DNA from 3 places in the Roseinatronobacter sp. genome. Region 1 is predicted to be linked to each of the others. Evidence: riboswitches for the same ligand, from Rfam matches in the RefSeq annotation. Region 1 holds a riboswitch; each other region holds the start of a gene.
The links. Region 1 has a riboswitch for cobalamin ahead of bluB (5,6-dimethylbenzimidazole synthase). Riboswitches for the same ligand answer to the same signal wherever they lie in the genome.
Positions count from the first base shown of each region.

Region 2: it holds a riboswitch for cobalamin, as region 1 does, so the genes downstream of both, ACTIE1_RS10095 (ABC transporter substrate-binding protein) here and bluB (5,6-dimethylbenzimidazole synthase) in region 1, are expected to answer to the same signal.
Region 3: it holds a riboswitch for cobalamin, as region 1 does, so the genes downstream of both, ACTIE1_RS13215 (hypothetical protein) here and bluB (5,6-dimethylbenzimidazole synthase) in region 1, are expected to answer to the same signal.

Region 1 is NZ_JBHYFM010000013.1:17,871-23,482, forward strand. It holds gene ACTIE1_RS11030 (propanediol utilization protein) at 84-899, shown strand; gene cbiB (adenosylcobinamide-phosphate synthase CbiB) at 896-1,843, shown strand; cobalamin riboswitch at 1,938-2,139, shown strand; gene bluB (5,6-dimethylbenzimidazole synthase) at 2,184-2,894, shown strand; gene cobD (threonine-phosphate decarboxylase CobD) at 3,083-4,066, shown strand; gene ACTIE1_RS11050 (YbjN domain-containing protein) at 4,326-4,829, shown strand; gene proC (pyrroline-5-carboxylate reductase) at 4,928-5,612, shown strand, end outside.
Region 2 is NZ_JBHYFM010000010.1:90,513-96,124, forward strand. It holds gene ACTIE1_RS10080 (ABC transporter ATP-binding protein) at 1-675, opposite strand, end outside; gene ACTIE1_RS10085 (FecCD family ABC transporter permease) at 672-1,724, opposite strand; gene ACTIE1_RS10090 (ABC transporter substrate-binding protein) at 1,721-2,788, opposite strand; cobalamin riboswitch at 3,049-3,240, shown strand; gene ACTIE1_RS10095 (ABC transporter substrate-binding protein) at 3,373-4,416, shown strand; gene ACTIE1_RS10100 (FecCD family ABC transporter permease) at 4,413-5,549, shown strand; gene ACTIE1_RS10105 (ABC transporter ATP-binding protein) at 5,546-5,612, shown strand, end outside.
Region 3 is NZ_JBHYFM010000020.1:42,954-48,565, reverse strand. It holds gene rfbC (dTDP-4-dehydrorhamnose 3,5-epimerase) at 1-171, opposite strand, end outside; gene ACTIE1_RS13220 (CobW family GTP-binding protein) at 401-1,531, shown strand; cobalamin riboswitch at 1,622-1,824, shown strand; gene ACTIE1_RS13215 (hypothetical protein) at 1,928-2,212, shown strand; gene ACTIE1_RS13210 (ABC transporter ATP-binding protein) at 2,209-3,000, shown strand; gene ACTIE1_RS13205 (ABC transporter substrate-binding protein) at 2,997-3,932, shown strand; gene ACTIE1_RS13200 (FecCD family ABC transporter permease) at 3,992-5,023, shown strand; gene ACTIE1_RS13195 (entericidin A/B family lipoprotein) at 5,177-5,311, opposite strand.

The sequences.
Region 1 (5,612 bases):
ATGGTATATTTCATTCTGGTCCAAATATCCCCGCCGGAGGCGCAGGTCTGCGTCAGGAAACGCGGTTTGAGGAAATTGCGCGCATGACCCTGCGCCGCATCAGGGTGAATGGCCATTTCGGCGAATGGTTGCAAGGCAGGCTTGGTCCGCAGGGTCCCGTCGTGCTGATCACCATGCCATGCCCCTGCACCGGTGTGGATGTATTTCTTGACCCGCAATGCGCGCAGACACACGCGGGCGACGCGCCGGTCGTTGCGCATTATCCGCCACATGCTGTCAAAGCGCTGCTATCGGCATTGCGCCTTCGCACAGCGGGGCAGTTCAGGATTGTGCCGCGGGTTGCGGCAGGCTTGGGCACTGGCGTATCGACTGCCGGATTGATGGGCATTGCCGCCCTTGCGGGCTGGCAGGGCCCGCCGGAGCAACTTGCAAAAGCCTGCATCGCCGCCGAGGGTGCATCGGACCCGCTGATGTTTCCTGACGCAGGCAGCCTGCTGTGGGGATCACGCGACGGGATTATCCATGCGCGCGTCCTCCCCCCGCCGCGCCACGAGATACTTGGCGCGCTCTGGGGCGGGCCACGCCCGACAGATCCCGCCGATGATGACTTCCCCGATATTTCCGATCTGGTGCAGGCGTGGCAGATGGCACGCCGGTTGCCGGACTTTACCGCGCTGGCCAGTGAGAGTGCGCGGCGCTGCCTTGCCCGCAGGGGCCCGCAAACCGACCCGACAGACAGTCTTGCTGCATCCCTTGGCGCATTGGGCTGGAACATGGCCCATACAGGGGCTGCGCGCGGCTTTATTTTCGCGCAGGGCACTGTTCCACCCCATGCGCCCGCGGTTTTGCGTGATGCCGGATATCACGGGATACTGCGCTTCGAAGGGGGGGGGTCATGAATTATGCCGCGATCATGCTGATTGCGATCGCCATGGATATGGCGTTTGGCTGGCCGGACCGCCTGTATCGCCGCATCGGGCATCCGGTGACATGGATCGGGGCCTTGATCCGCTGGCTGGATACGCGCTGGAACCGCCAAGACCACAGTTTCGGGATGCGCAAGGCAAGCGGGGCGCTGGCAGCATTGCTGGTCATTGCCTTGTGCGGCGCTGTTGCCTGGCTGGTGCAGGCGGCGTTGCCCCCGGGCTGGGCGGGGATTATGTTAGGCGGGGTTCTGGTCTGGCCGTTTATCGCATTGCGTTCAATGCATGATCATGTCGCAGCGATCATCCCCCCCTTGCAGGCCGGTGATCTGCCGCGCGCGCGCCGTGAAGTGTCGATGATCGTCGGGCGCGACCCGTCGCAACTGGACTGCGCGGGCGTGGCGCGCGCCGCGACCGAGAGTCTGGCCGAGAATACATCCGATGGTATTGTCGCCCCGATTTTCTGGGGCCTTGTCGGGGGATTGCCCGGAATTGTGGCCTACAAGGCCATCAACACCCTCGATTCGATGATCGGGTATCGCACCCCGCGGCATATGGCCTTTGGCTGGGCTGCGGCGCGGATTGACGATCTGGCCAATCTGGTTCCTGCGCGGCTGACGGGGGTATTGTTCGCGCTGGTATCGGCACGCCCGCGCGCGGCACTGGCCGCGATGTGGCGCGATGCCCGCCTGCACCGTTCGCCCAACGCAGGCTGGCCCGAGGCTGCGATGGCAGGGGCGCTTGGCGTGCGGCTGTCGGGTCCGCGCATCTATGACGGCACGACAACGGATGATCCTTGGGTCAACGGTGCCTGCCCTGACCCAAGGGCCGGGGATTTAGGCAAGGGGCTGGCACTTTACCGGCGCGCGATGGCGGCCTTGACAATTTGTGTGGCCATACTTGCGGCGTTGTGGATCTGACAGATGACAGGCCCGTCACGGGCCTGTCTGCGCGATGACTTGTGCCCCTGATACAATCGGCGTGCAAAACGGGTTTTCCCTGCCCCGAATCCGCGCTAGCCTGCGCGCGTCTGGTGCCCGTCCTGTGCAGCCTTGTGCCCGCAGCAGGGGGAGAATCGGGAATGCGGTGCAAATCCGCAACGTGCCCAACGCTGTAAGGTGGATGGCGCTGCAAGATGCCACTGGCCTGCCGGGTCGGGAAGGCGCAGTTGCCGGTGAAACCAAGTCAGAAGACCGGCCAGACGCAACCGGACCGCCCGCTGGTCAACGGGGGGTCGTGACTGTGACAGGGGATAGTGTCATGCAGCCACCCGAAACGCCCGCGCCAGCGGGTCCATTCTCGCCATACGAACGTGACGCGGTCTATCGCGCCATATTCACCCGCCGCGATGTGCGCAGCCAGTTCACCGACCGGCCCGTCGCGGATGATATGCTGATGCGGCTGCTGGGCGCTGCACATCACGCACCATCAGTGGGGTTCATGCAGCCGTGGAATTTCATCGTGATCCGCAGCGCGTCCGTCAAGGCGCAGGTTCAGTCTGCCTTCGCGCGCGCCAATACTGAGGCCGCCGCCATGTTCCCAAAGGAACGGCGCGCAGAGTATTCGGCACTGAAGCTGGAGGGCATATCCGCAGCGCCGGTGAACCTGTGTATCACATGCGACCGCGCGCGCGGCGGGGATGTTGTTCTGGGGCGGACCCATAACCGCGACATGGACCTGTATTCAACCGTTTGCGCGGTCCAGAACCTGTGGCTGGCCGCACGCGCCGAAGGTCTTGGCGTGGGCTGGGTCAGTATCTTCCAGGAGGCGGATCTGCGCGAAATTCTGCAACTGCCGGAACAGGTGGTCCCTGTGGCCTATCTGTGTATCGGCCATGTCGATCACCTGTATGAAACGCCGGAATTGCAGGTGAAGGGCTGGCAGGCACGCCTGTCGCTGGATGATCTGGTCTTTGCCGAACACTGGGGGCATTCCGCCGCTGCAGCAGACATTCCGCCGCGTGGGGCCTGAACACGACAGGCTGACCGCATTTGCAGTCGCGCGCGCTTTCGCCTTTTATGGCCGCGCGATTTCCACACGAAACGGCCCCCGTTTCCTGCAACCCGCATAAGACAGAAAAAAGGCGTTTGACCCGCAGCGCGCTGTTGCGGCAAATGGGCGGGTGCCGGTCCGGCCTGTCAGACAATACTGGAAACAAGATGCGCGATCATGGTGGAAACTTGGACGCGGCGATTGCGCGCCATGGCGGCAGCGACTGGATTGACCTGTCAACAGGGGTCAACCGCCGCCCCTACCCTGTGCCGCCGCTGCCGCAGGAAACATGGCACGGGTTGCCAACGGCACAGGCGCAAAACGCGCTGGTGCGGGCGGCGGCACTGGCATGGGGGGCCGCGCCCGAAACCGCAGGGCTGGCACTTGGCGGGGCGCAGTCAGCCATCCAGCTTGTGCCCTATCTGCTGCCGCAAAAAGGGCGGGCCTGCGTACTGGCGCCCAGTTACAACGAACATGGCGCGTGTTTGCGGGCTGCCGGATGGCAGGTTCACGACACCCGCTTGCCCGCAGACATGGCGGGCGCGGATCTTGCGGTTCTGGTCAACCCGAACAACCCTGACGGCAGGCACTGGTCCGCGCAAGACATGCTGGACCTTGCACGAAAGGTGGGGGTGCTGGTCGTGGACGAGAGTTTTGCAGATGTCACACCGGAATTGTCCTTGCTGCCGCAGTCCGGCGCGGCGGAAAACGTGATGATTCTGCGGTCGTTTGGAAAATTCTACGGATTGGCGGGCCTGCGATTGGGATTCGCATTCGGATCAAGCGCCATGATCGGGCGGTTGGCCGAACTGGCTGGCCCATGGCCCGTATCGGGCGCGGCAATATCCATCGGGTGTCACGCCCTTGCAGACAAGGGCTGGGCCGATGCCATGCGTGGCCAACTGCGCCTTGATGCAGAACGCGCAGATACAATGATCACGCGCGCGGGGTGGACCTGCCTTGGCGGGACGCATCTGTTCCGGCTGTATGACACGCCCGATGCGCAAGCCGCGCAAGACCATCTGGCCCGTCATCACATATGGTCGCGGATTTTCCCCTACTCCCGCCGCTGGCTTAGACTTGGCCTGCCGGGGCCGGAACACGAATGGCACAGGCTGGAACGGGCACTCGGCAACTTGCACGGCACCTGACACAGGCCCTGCGCGCCAGATCAGCGGTATCTGACGGGAAATGTGGCAGAAAACCACGTCAAACCCTGCAAGAATTCCTGTCACGCCACAAACAATCCACAGGAAAATCCCGCGCGTGATGCGATTTTACTTTACTAAATGCCCGTTTAGGCACACCATATATAGTAATAAAAAGTAAAAAACTGCGGAATTGTAGCGTTATACACCTTGTTTGGTAGCCGCCTTGCGGACACGAACAAGTCATCAGATCGAGGCGGGCATGTCAGCAACGGAATTCTACCTAACGAATGACCCTGTCCATCCGATCGACATTGTCGAAACGCTGGCTGCGGACCATGACTGGGACTTTGACCGCATGGGCGAGGACCAGATTGCCATGGTGGTCGAGGGGCAATGGCGCAGCTATGCGCTGACGCTGGCGCTGTCGCCCGAAGAAGACATGCTGCGCCTGATCTGCACGTTCGAGATGGACCCGCCCGAAGCTGCCCTGCCGTCATTGTATGAAACAGTCAGCCGCGCCAATGACATGGTCTGGTCCGGCGCATTCAGTTTCTGGAGCGAGCAACGCCTGATGGTCTGGCGCTATGGCCTGCTGCTGGGGGCCGACCAGACTGCCGAAGTTGACCAGATTGACCGCATGATCCGCAGTGCGCTGGTCGCTGCAGAGCGGTTCTATCCCGCGTTCCAGCTGGTGTCCTGGGCCGAGCATAGCCCGCAAGCGGCGCTGGATCTGGCATTGGCGGAAGCCGTGGGGCACGCCTGACCGGAACTGCGCCAATACTGGCCGAATAAACTGTCCCCCCCTTGACGCAGGCCCAAGGCGGCGCAACAACTGCGTCAAAACAGCAAGGGGACGCCACCATGACACTCGACCGGATTAATGAACGCGGTATGGTATTGCTGGGCTGCGGCAAGATGGGGTCGGCATTGCTGGCGGGCTGGCTGGCGCAGGGGGTTCAGCCGGATTGCGTGCATGTTGTCGAACCACACCCAAGTGACTGGTTGCGCGGAAGCGGGGTTGCCCTGAACGCCGATATGCCCGATTCGCCCGCTGTGGTCGTTCTGGCGGTCAAACCGCAGATGATGGGCAATGCCCTGCCAGCGCTGCAATCGCTGGGGGGCGGGAAAACGCTGTTCATCTCCATCGCGGCGGGCACGCAGCTGGCGCGGATCAGTGACATGCTGGGCGCGCGCACACCTGTCATTCGCGCCATGCCCAACACCCCTGCCGCAGTCGCACAAGGCATTTCCGCGCTGATTGGCAATGAAACCGTGTCAGAGGAAGACCTGCAACTGGCCGAGAACCTGCTGGCCGCCGTGGGCCAGACCCTGCGACTGGAGAGCGAGACACAGATGGATGCAGTGACCGCCCTTTCAGGGTCGGGGCCGGCCTATGTCTTTCACATGATCGAAGCGATGGCGCGCGCAGGGCAGGCACAGGGACTTTCGCCGGATATGGCGATGCAACTTGCCCGCGCCACAGTGACAGGGGCCGCAGCCCTTGCGCGTGAAACGCCCGACAGCGCCGCGCAACTGCGCATCAATG
Region 2 (5,612 bases), on a different contig from region 1:
GGGGACGCCGTAAAGTTCAGCCATCAGATCAGGGGTGATCATCTGCGCGACCGGCCCCTGCACCACAGCGCCGCCCGGCATCATCAGGACCACGTCATCGGCCACGGCAAGCGCGTGGTTGGGGTCATGTGTGGTGAAAACGATCGCCCGATCGCGCGCCTTGTTCAGCGCCGCGACCAGTGCAAGCGTGCGCGCCTGATTGCCCAGATCCAGCGCGGATGTCGGTTCATCCAGCACCAGCGCATCTGATCCGGTGGCCAGTGCGCGGGCAATCAGGATCATCTGGCGCTGCCCGCCAGACATGCGGTCATAGCGCAGAGCGGACAGGGAACAGGCGCCGACCTGCACCAGTGCGGCATGCGCGGCTTCGGTATCATCCGGTCCGGGCTGGCCGAACAGGCCCAGCCGCGCGGCGCGGCCCATTGTCACCACCTCCAGCCCCGACAGCTTCGCCTGTGATGCGCCGTGCTGGGGCACATACCCTACAATCGCGGGCGCGTGGCGGCGGCCCTGATCCAGCGGCTGAAACCCCAGAATACTGCGCAATAATGTCGTTTTGCCACGCCCGTTCGGCCCCAATATGGCGGTCGTGCGCCCCAGCGGTACGTCAATCGACAACCCTGCAAACACCCGCAGCGCGCCAAATCGCAGGCTTGCGTCCGACACCCCGATCATGAGTGCCACGCGCGTTTGAAATGCTGGCGCAGCAAAACAGCAAAGACCGGCGCGCCAATCAGCGCAGTCAGCACGCTTAGGGGTATTTCTGAAGCTGTCAGCGTGCGGGCCAATGTGTCGATTAGAACCAGATAGCTCGCACCCAGAAGTGCCGATGCCGGAATAAGGCGGCGGTGATCTTCCCCCACGATCAGACGTGCGGCATGGGGTACGACAAGGCCGATCCAGCCGATAATGCCTGCAACAGCAACCGATGTGCCGGTCATCATCGTGGCTGCCAGGAAGATAAACCAGCGTTCGCGATCAGGGTTCACGCCCAGTGATCGCGCCTCTGCTTCGTCCAGTGCCAACAGGTTCAATCTGTAGCGTAGCGACCACACAAGTACCAAACCCAGCGCCATACCGGGCACAGCCAGCCCCAGCCGCGCCCATGTCGCCGTCGAGAATGAGCCCATCAACCAATAGACAATCGCAGGCAGGGACGAATTGGGGTCGGCCAGAAATTGCAGCACAGATACCAATGCAGCAAAAAATGCCCCTACGATCATACCTGAAAGGATGACGGTCAGAACCTCGGTCCGGCCATTGATATGGGCCAGCAGTCCAACCAGAACCAACGCGACCAGCCCGAACACAAAGGACATGCCCAGCAGAACCACCCCGTGAAAGCCCAGCAGGATGGCAAGCGCCCCGCCAAAGGCCCCGCCCTGGCTGATGCCCAGCACTTGCGGGCTGACCAGCGGGTTGCGGAAGACGCCTTGCAATGCCGCCCCACCCACGGCCAGCGCGGCCCCCGACAATGCCGCCAGCAGGACGCGCGGCAGGCGCACCAGTTCGACAATACGTTCGTCCATGGTGTCCGCGCTGCCTGATAAATCCCAGACCCGCGCCCACAGGATTTCCACAACCCTGAGCCAAGGCACCTCAAAACGTCCGGCGCTGATGGAATACAGCATGGCCAGCACCAGACAGGCCACCATCGCGGGAAACACCCCAAGGCGCAGCGCCATTCGCGCGCGCCTTGGGGCCTGATCCAGTGCAATACTCATGGCGCTGCGAATTGCGCGTAATTCGCCTGACCGCCCTGCATATCCATCCACAGGATTTCGTCGATATCCGCATCTGTCAGGTCATGGCCATACAGCACTTGATAGGCCGTGCGCATTTCCGCGCGCAGGTCATAATCGAACAGGTCCGGATGCAGCAGATTTGCCGTCCACATCCATGTCAGGGGGCTTTCCTGATTGGGCGGGTCCCAGCGATAGCCGCCAAGCGGCATTTTATAGACGCGGCCCGATTGCGCCGCATTTGTCAGTGACAGGATCGGGTCATTCATGATGCGATCAAGGGTCAGATCAGCCTCGAAGGAATTCAGAAAAATGACATCGGGGTTCCAGGTCGCAACCTGTTCAACATTGATATCCGCCCAACCGCCGACCATGTCTTCGGCCGCATTCCGCCCACCGGCAAGCATGTGATACCATGCGTTATAGTTGTTTTCGGTGCCCGATGCGCGCAGGTTGTCCATTGCGCGCAGCAGATACAGAACGCTGGGGCGATCCTCATCTGCCAGTCCTGCTGTGCGCGCTTCCATGTCGGCCTGCACTTCGGCGCGCCATTCGATCAGCGGCGCAATCCGTTCCGGCCTGCCCATCGCGGTTGCCGCCATGGTCATATATTCGCGCGTCAGTTCCTCGGACCCGTAGCGGATGGTCATAAGGTTCAGGCCCGCATTCGTGATCGGGTCAATGTAGTCCGGCCCGCGTCCGGCCCATTGGATGACCAGTTCGGGGTTGACGCGTGCCAGTTCTTCCACATTCGGGATGAAGTTCGGCGCAGTGATGTCTGACGGTATGTCGCGCGCTTCGGGAAAAATCTGCCCAAGGATACCTTCCATGATTGCGGATTTCGCGGTCGGGTTCATCCCCACCAGCCGGTCTGTCGCCCCGTCAATCGCAATCAGTGTTGATGCCATGGGGATGGGAATTGACGCGATCCTTTGCGCGGGCGCGGGCAGTGTGACCTCGCGGCCTTCATGGTCCGTGAATGTTACGGGTTCTGCGGCAAGGGGGGGCGCAAACAGGGCGGTACAAACAAGAAGGTGCAGTCGCATGGCGGGCCTTTCGTGGCATCGCCTCGGCCATTGGGGCCATTTCTGCGCAGACGGGCAGGGCAGGCTGGGCGCGAGGAGCGGTTGAGCATAACCTGGCGCGACCAGAGGGGTCCTAGCTTGGCACGAGATTTGTTTAGTGATTTAGTCGGATATTGTCAACGACTGACAGGCACGCGCGATTCCAACCGCTTGCACAAGCCGGTTCCGGCGCATCCCGCCTGAAGATAAGAATACACATGGACACTTGGAACCGCGTCGGCTAGCGTGCATGCTGCCAAGGTTCCGCATCTGCGGATTAATAGGGAATACAGGATCGGGTCCAACCCGCTATCTGTAGCTGCCCTCGCAACTGTAGGCGGCAAGGTTCTGGTCAAACCACTGGCATAGCCGGGAAGGGACACAGAACCATTCGAGCCGTAAGCCAGGAGACCTGCCTTTGGCATAACCCTAACCGCCGGCGAGGTGCCCGGCTGGAGGAATGGCATGGCAAAAGACATTTCGCCCAATGATTCGGGCGCGCATTCTACAGTCCTGACGTCCCGACGGCTGGCCCGCGTACGGCCATATTCAGATCGAGGTTTCTGATGGACTTAAGACCCCTGTGGCTGACGACGATTTTTGTCCTGCCCTATTCGCTGGCGCAAGCTGACACGGTGCTGTTCACTGATGACATGGGCCGCCAGGTGGCGGTGCAGCAGCCAGTTGAACGCGCCGTTATTTTCAACCGCTACGGGGTCGAATTCGCCCGTGCACTGGGCGCAATGGATCGCGTCGTCGGGGTCGATCAAAGCACCTATCGTGACCCGCCCTACTGGCCCGAACTGAACCCGGACATGATTGTCGGCGCAGGACAGGCAGCGCCCAATTATGAGGCGATTGTAAGCGCCAGACCGGATATCGTTATCCTGCCGCGCAATGGCGCGTGGGAAGAAGCAATCGCGCAGCTTGAACCCTTCGGCATTCCGGTCATGGTCATCACGGCCTGGGACGCCACCAAACATGTGCAGAATGTCTCGTTGATGGGTGAGCTGTTTGATGCGCCCGAACGTGCACAGGAATTAAACGATTTCTACACGGGCTATCTGGCCTTGCTGGAGGAGCGGCTGAACGGGGTGGAACCTGTCAGCATATACATCGAGGAAACGCGCCCGCTGGTCACGGTCACACCGGGGTCGGGTTGGCATGACATGGCGCTGCAAGGTGGCGCGCACAATGTCTTTGGGGGCATTGATATAGCGGCGGAACCGGCATCGCGTGGCAACGTAAACGCCTACACGATCGACCCCGAGGAACTTGTCAGCCGCAGCCCTGAAGTGATTTTCAGGCTTGTTCCCGGTTCTTATCAGGCGATCCCGGCGGACACTTATGCGCAGGCTTGGGCCGAGTTGTCAGCCCGGGACGAGATCCGCGCGACACCTGCATGGCAGTCGGAAAACACTCATCTGGTTAACTACTATCTGGCCGGGGGCGCGTCCAAAATCACAGGGGCGTTGCAGATTGCGAAATGGGCACATCCCGACCTGTTTGCGGATATTGACCCAGAAGACGCCATGCGCATCTGGATCGAGGAGTTTCAGGGCCTGCCCTACGAGTCTGGCATGACCTATACAGGTGAATTCCAGCCATGACACGCGCAACGCCGGTCGTTCTGCCGCCGCAGAACGTGCCGCCGGTGCCTGCAGAACGACCTGCCGGCACTGACGGCCTTGGTGCCCGCTATCTTGCCAGCCGGACAGCCCGGCTGGTGGGGATCACTCTGGCATTTGCGCTGCTGGTTTTGTCGGCCCTGTCGGTAACCGTGCGCGGCATCCATGAAACCGGCATGGCGGATCTGCTGCGGGTTATCGCATCGCGTGCAAGTTTCGGCGCGATTGCGGCACCGCTGGATGCCCAGTCCGAACTGGTTTTGCTGCACCTGCGCCTGCCGCGTGTTGTCATGGCCATGATTGCCGGGGCGGCGCTGTCAGTGGCAGGGGTGCTGATGCAGGCGATTACGCGCAATCCACTGGTCAGCCCCTATACGATCGGTGTGTCTTCGGCGGCGGCTTTTGGTGCGGCGGTTGCCATCATGTTCGGTGTCGGATTGACCGGCGCGGGGATCTATTTCATTCCGCTTACGGCCTTTGCCTTCGCGCTGGCCGCTGCAACGGCTGTCTTTTCAATGAGTTGGTGGCGCAATATGGGTCCGCAGGCGATGATCCTGACCGGAATCGCGCTGATGTATCTGTTCAGTGCCATGACGGCTGCCGTGCAGTTCATCGCCACAGAACAGCAGCTTGCGCGCGTTGTCCACTGGACCTTTGGCAGCCTGAACGGCGTGCGCTGGCCTGCGGTGGTGGTTTGTGGCGGCGTGCTGGCGGTCGTCCTGCCGGTGATGCAGGCGCAGGCGTGGAAACTGAATGTCCTGACAGTCGCAGGGGATGATGTCGCGCGGTCGCTGGGGGTGCATGTGTCGCGCCTGCGTGCCACGGCTATCGTGTTGTCGGTTGTTGCGGCGGCGTCAGTGATCAGCTTTCTTGGGGTTATCGGTTTTGTCGGGCTGATTGGCCCGCATGTCGCGCGTATGATCATCGGCGGGGATCATCGCTATCTGCTGCCCTTTGCCGCGATAACGGGCGCGGCCCTGCTTCTGGCTGCCGATACCATCGGGCGGCTGGCCTTTGCACCGGTTGTGGTGCCGGTGGGAATCGTGGTGGCCTTTGTGGGGGTGCCGCTGTTTTTGCACCTTATCCTGTCCCGCCAAAGAACGAGCTACGCATGATTACGCTGGAAGCCACGAATCTGACGGTCGATGCGGGCGGGCGCACAGTTCTGGATGATGTGT
Region 3 (5,612 bases), on a different contig from region 1:
GTGGCGCGGGGCGGAATAGCTGTGATTGTCCTGCACGAAATCGGGCAAGGCCGCGCCTGCATCTTGCAGCGCGCGGGGGTTCCATGTCTCGCAAAACCAGCCGCGCGCATCGCCGAACCGCCGCGGCTGGATCAACAGCACCCCGTCAATGGCCAATCTTTGAATCTGCATTACAACAATCCGTTCACCAACTTCGTCCAATAGCGCGGCCCCTGACGGGGCAGGCGACACCGGCTTTCTGGCACAAGCGTTTGAAGAATGCGATACCTTCGGCTGAAATTGACAGCGCTGCGCGACGATCCTGCGTCAATGCAGGGCCTTGCAAATAAAAATGTTATAATATAACATTTATGCATTATCACGATATCCGCCCCCCCGACCAAAGAAAGCCCGCTGCTGCATGACCATGTCCGACCGCATTCCTGTAACCTTGCTGACCGGTTTTTTGGGGGCTGGCAAGACGACCTTGCTGAACTGCCTGTTGCATGACGCCCATGCAGGCCGCGTGGCCGTTGTTGTCAATGAATTCGGCGAAGCGGGCCTTGACCATGACCTGATAGAGGAAGCCGCCGAAGATGTGGTGCTAATGCCCGCAGGGTGCATTTGCTGCACCATTCGCGGTGATCTGTCCAAAACGCTGATTTCGCTTCTGGCGCGGCGCGCGCGCGGGGAATTGTCGTTTGACCGTGTGGTGATTGAAACCACAGGTCTGGCGGACCCTGGCCCGGTCTATCATACGCTTCTGGTCGATCCGGTTCTGGCACCGAATTATGCGCTGGACGGGGTTGTAACGGTTGTGGATGCCGTGCTTGGCGTGGACACCCTGAACCGCCATGCCGAGGCGCAGGCGCAAATCGCCATGGCGGATTGCATCGTATTAAGCAAGCGTGACCTGATTGATGCGGCCCAACTGGATGCACTGGGCGCACGGCTGGACAAGTTGAACCGGACGGCCCCGCGTATTCATGCAAACAACGGCGGTGTCCCCACGGGCGCGTTGTGGGGCTTGGGGCTTGGGGCCAGTGCGGATACGCCCGATCAGGCGTTGAACTGGCTAGCGGCCCCCGCCGCAGATACCCCCGCTGCAGACCCCCTCGCCGGCCTCTCTGGTCTGCGCACAGCCAAGGCACAGGCCCCCATAGGTCAGCTTGCCCCGTCGCACCATGCAACCGATGACCGGATATCAACGGCATCGATCACACTTGAAAACCCGATCCCTGTTGAGGTGTTCGACTTCTGGCTGGATACGCTGATCGCCCTGAAAGGCAGCAATATCCTGCGACTGAAGGGTATCGTGCATTTGCAGGGCGTGCCTAAACCATTTGTGTTTCACGGCGTGCAGCACATATTCGAGCCGCCGGTCCCCTTGCGAAACTGGCGCGAGGGTGAAAGCACCAGCCGCATTGTGGTGATTGCGCGTGACATGTCCAAAGAAGACCTGAACGCAAGTTTTGCAATGCTTCATATGCAGCCAGAACAGGTGGCAAGCGCACAGGGCATGACGGCGCATACCCTGTCAGAGCCGTTCTGAAATGGCCCGCAATCGCGGGGAATGGGGCGGCGGGGCGCAACAACGCGGGGATCGGGTCACGAATTATGTTGAATGAACCGCAGCCTTGCGCTAGGCGAATAGACAGATGGTGCCCGACACACATGTCGGGAGAATAGGGAAACCGGTGCGGAGAAGACCCTCTCTTATTCCGGTGCTGCCCCCGCAACTGTAAGCGGTGTGTCCCCCCTCATGCCACTGGACCGGACGGTTCGGGAAGGCGGGGAAACACAATAGCCGCGAGCCAGGAGACCTGCCATCTCAACCGAAACACGAACCCGGGCGGGGTGTCCGGAGGAGGGCATATGACGATTGCGCATCATTGCGTAAGGTGTGACAAGCACGCCTGTATCCCTGCTACTTCCTGCAGGGGGCACCATGTATCACTACACATTTGACCTGACGACATGCACGCGCTGCGTCAGCCGTTCAGGCCCATGCCTTATGGGTCTGGAATTTCTGCAGCGTTTATCCAACTCGCTGGGCGCGGCGCGCAAGATGACGGGCACGATGCCCGATATGGACGGGCAAGTCACATTTACCGAATGCCATGCCTGTGACCATTGCGTGCTGAACTGGCGCGCAACCGCAGGGGAATTGGAACTTGCCGGCGCGGATCAGGTTCTGTTGCAGGGGCGCGTTGTTGCGCAGGCCCTGCAATGAGTTGCCCTGCCCCACTACCCGCCGCGCTGGCACTGGAACAGGTGTCCTGGGGGGCGGGCATTCTTGATCCCGTCAGTCTGACCCTTGGTGCGGGGCGCGTGTTGGGCGTGCTGGGCGCGAATGGGGCGGGCAAGTCAACCCTGCTGCGGTTGATCTACCGCTTTCACAAACCCCAGTCAGGGCGTGTGCTGCTGGACGGGCGGGATATACACGCCATGCCTGCGCGCGCTGTCGCGCAGCGCGTGGCGGCTGTGTTGCAGGAACAGCCCACGGATTTTGCCCTGAGTGTGGCGGAAATCGTGGCCCTTGGCCGCGCGCCCCATCGCCGTGCCCTGTCCGGCCCGTCCGCACAGGACGCCCATATCGTCGAGCATGCGCTGGAGCGCCTGAATTTGCAGGACTTTGCCTTGCGCCCTTTTGGCACGCTGTCGGGGGGCGAACGTCAGCGCGTCATGGTCGCCCGCGCGCTTGCACAGGAACCGGGGCTTATTGTGCTGGATGAGCCGACCAATCATCTGGATATTCGCCATCAGTTGGAAGTACTGCGGCTGGTGCGCGGGCTTGGCGCGACGGTGGTTGCGTCCCTGCACGACCTTAATCTGGTGCAGGGGTTTGCCGATGATCTGCTGGTTCTGAAGGGCGGCCAGCCGCTGGCGTTCGGCCCTGTGGCGCAGGTGCTGACCCCTGACCTGATCGCGCGCGCCTTTGGCGTGCATGCGCACCCGCGCGGCCCTGCCCGATTTGATTTTTCACTATTTGATGACATGCAACAGGAGAAACGCGCATGAAATCCCTTCCCCTTGCCCTGCTTGCCACGGCATTCGCCGCGCCCGCATTGGCCCACCCCGTTACCGTGCAAAGCTGCGACCGAGAGGTGACATTTGACGCGCCCCCTGCGCGCGCGGCATCCAATGATGTGAACCTGACAGAAATGATGCTGGTTCTTGGTCTGAATGACCGGATGGTGGGATATACCGGCATTTCGGGCTGGAACAAACTGGACGAGGAAATTCGCGCCGACATTGGCGAACTGCCTGAACTGTCCGAACGCTACCCCACGCGCGAGGTGCTGATCGGCGCTGATCTGGATTTCTGGTTCGCAGGCTGGAATTACGGCATGCGCGTGGGCGGCGAGGTGACGCCTGATACATTACACCCCTTTGATATTGCAGTATATGAACTGACCGAAAGCTGCATTCACATCATGCCGCGCGATGGCGTGGCGATTGACGATATGTTCAATGATATCCGCAATCTGGGCGCAATTTTTGGTGTGGATGACCGCGCCGAGGAATTGATCACCGGCTGGCAGGCCGAACTGTCCGAGATTGCAGCAACCATCCCCGATACAGACCCGTTGCGCGTTTTTGTTTATGACAGTGGCGAGGACACGCCTTTTACCGCAGGCCGTTATGCCATGCCCACCGCCATGATCGAAGCTGCGGGCGGGCGCAACATCATGGATGATGTCGACAGCAGCTGGACCCGCGTGGCGTGGGAGCCGGTGGTCGAGCGGAACCCCGAAGTCATCATCATCGTCAATTACGGCGAAGTCACCGCCGAGCAGAAGATCGGGTTTATGAAGTCCAATCCGGCCTTTGCGGATATGGACGCGGTGGTGAATGACCGTTTTGTGGTGCTGGAATATGTCGAGGCCACACCCGGGCCGCGCAATATTCGCGCCATCCGCGCGCTGGCCGCTGCCTTTCACGGGCAATGACAATGCGCACCACCCCAAGCCCTGAAACCGCCGCCCCTGTTCTGGCCGCCAAGGCGCGCATGCCGGTTCTGGCACGTCCGGTGCGTCACGGGTTGTGGGGGCTTGGGGTGGGCGCGCTTGTTCTGTCGATTTCGGCGGCTGTCAGTATCGGTGCCGTGCCCATTCCCTTGGGCATGGTGTGGGGCGTGATCGTGGACAAACTTTTCCCCGGTCTGGTCACGCCCGACTGGTCGGCGGGGCGTGCGGCGATTGTGTGGGAAATCCGTTTGCCGCGTGCGTTGCTGGCGGCGCTTGTGGGGGCCGGGCTGGCGCTTGTGGGGGCAGTGTTGCAATCGGTCACGCGCAACCCGCTGGCGGACCCGCATTTGCTGGGCATCTCATCTGGGGCGGCATTCGGGGCCATTCTGGCACTGTTGCATACCGGCATGTTTCTGGGCCTTGCCACAGTGCCGCTTCTGGCCTTTATCGGTGCGCTTGCATCAACCCTTCTGGTGCTGTCGGTGGCCAGTTTCGCGCAGGCCACAAGCGCGGACCGGCTGGTGCTGACGGGGGTGGCGGTGTCCTTCATTGTCATGGCGCTGGCCAATGTGCTGATATTTCTGGGCGATCCGCGCGCCGCCCATACGGTTGTATTCTGGATGCTGGGCGGTTTGGGGCTGGCGCAATGGGCGCATCTGGTATGGCCTGCCTTGATCCTTGCGGGGGCTGCGATCTGGTTTCGCGCAGTGGCAGGATCGCTGAACGCAATGACCATCGGGGATGAGACGGCCTCGACCCTTGGTATTCCTGTCGTCCGCTTTCGTATCGCGTGTTTCGTGGTCGCGGCGCTTGTTACCGGCGTTATGGTCGCGTTTTCCGGTGTTATCGGGTTTGTGGGGTTGATGGTGCCGCATATTGTCCGGCTGGTTGTTGGCGGCGACAATGTGCGCGTTTTGCCCGCATCCATGCTGGTGGGCGCAATTTTTCTGGTCTGGGCCGATATCGTGGCGCGCACATTGATGCGGCCAGAGGACATGCCAATCGGAATTGTCACCGGCCTTGTGGGCGGGGTGTTCTTTATCTGGCTGTTGCGCCGGCGTGCGCGCGGCTAGAGCGTGTTGCGCAAAAGTGTGAACCGGTTTTTCGCATAGAAACATGCGGAAGAAATAAACTAGAGTCCGTCGCGTGAATGCGAATGAACGCGACGGACTCTAGGCGCGCCCCTTCCGGTGGCTGGGGAAGGGGGCTGCGCAAATCGGCTTCTTTTACCTTGCGGTTTGTGCTTGCCGCGCTTCCTGGCTGATTGTTTGGCCGGCGCTTTGCATGTCGCGCCCAGCCCCTTCGACAGTCGCACATGCAGCCAGAGTTGTCAGGCCAAGCAGAAAGATCAGCGGTTTCATTTGTTGTTCCTTTTTTGCAAACACATTTCCATGTGAACGCACCACACACAGGATCGTTCCATCTGATCTGATGTGAATTTCCGGTTGCGCTGCTGATACCCGTCATCACATGACTGCACAGCGGTCGGGCTACGGGCGTTTCGCGGGGGGCGACCCTGACCGAAGATCCCCTTCTGGCGGTCGGAATCATGCTGCCTTTTTGCATATCGTGAACGGCACGTGCCTTGTTGCGCGATGGGCAAGCCTTTATAAAACAGGTATGGTGATGACTAAATATCAGGGGCATTCCAGTATGATCCGC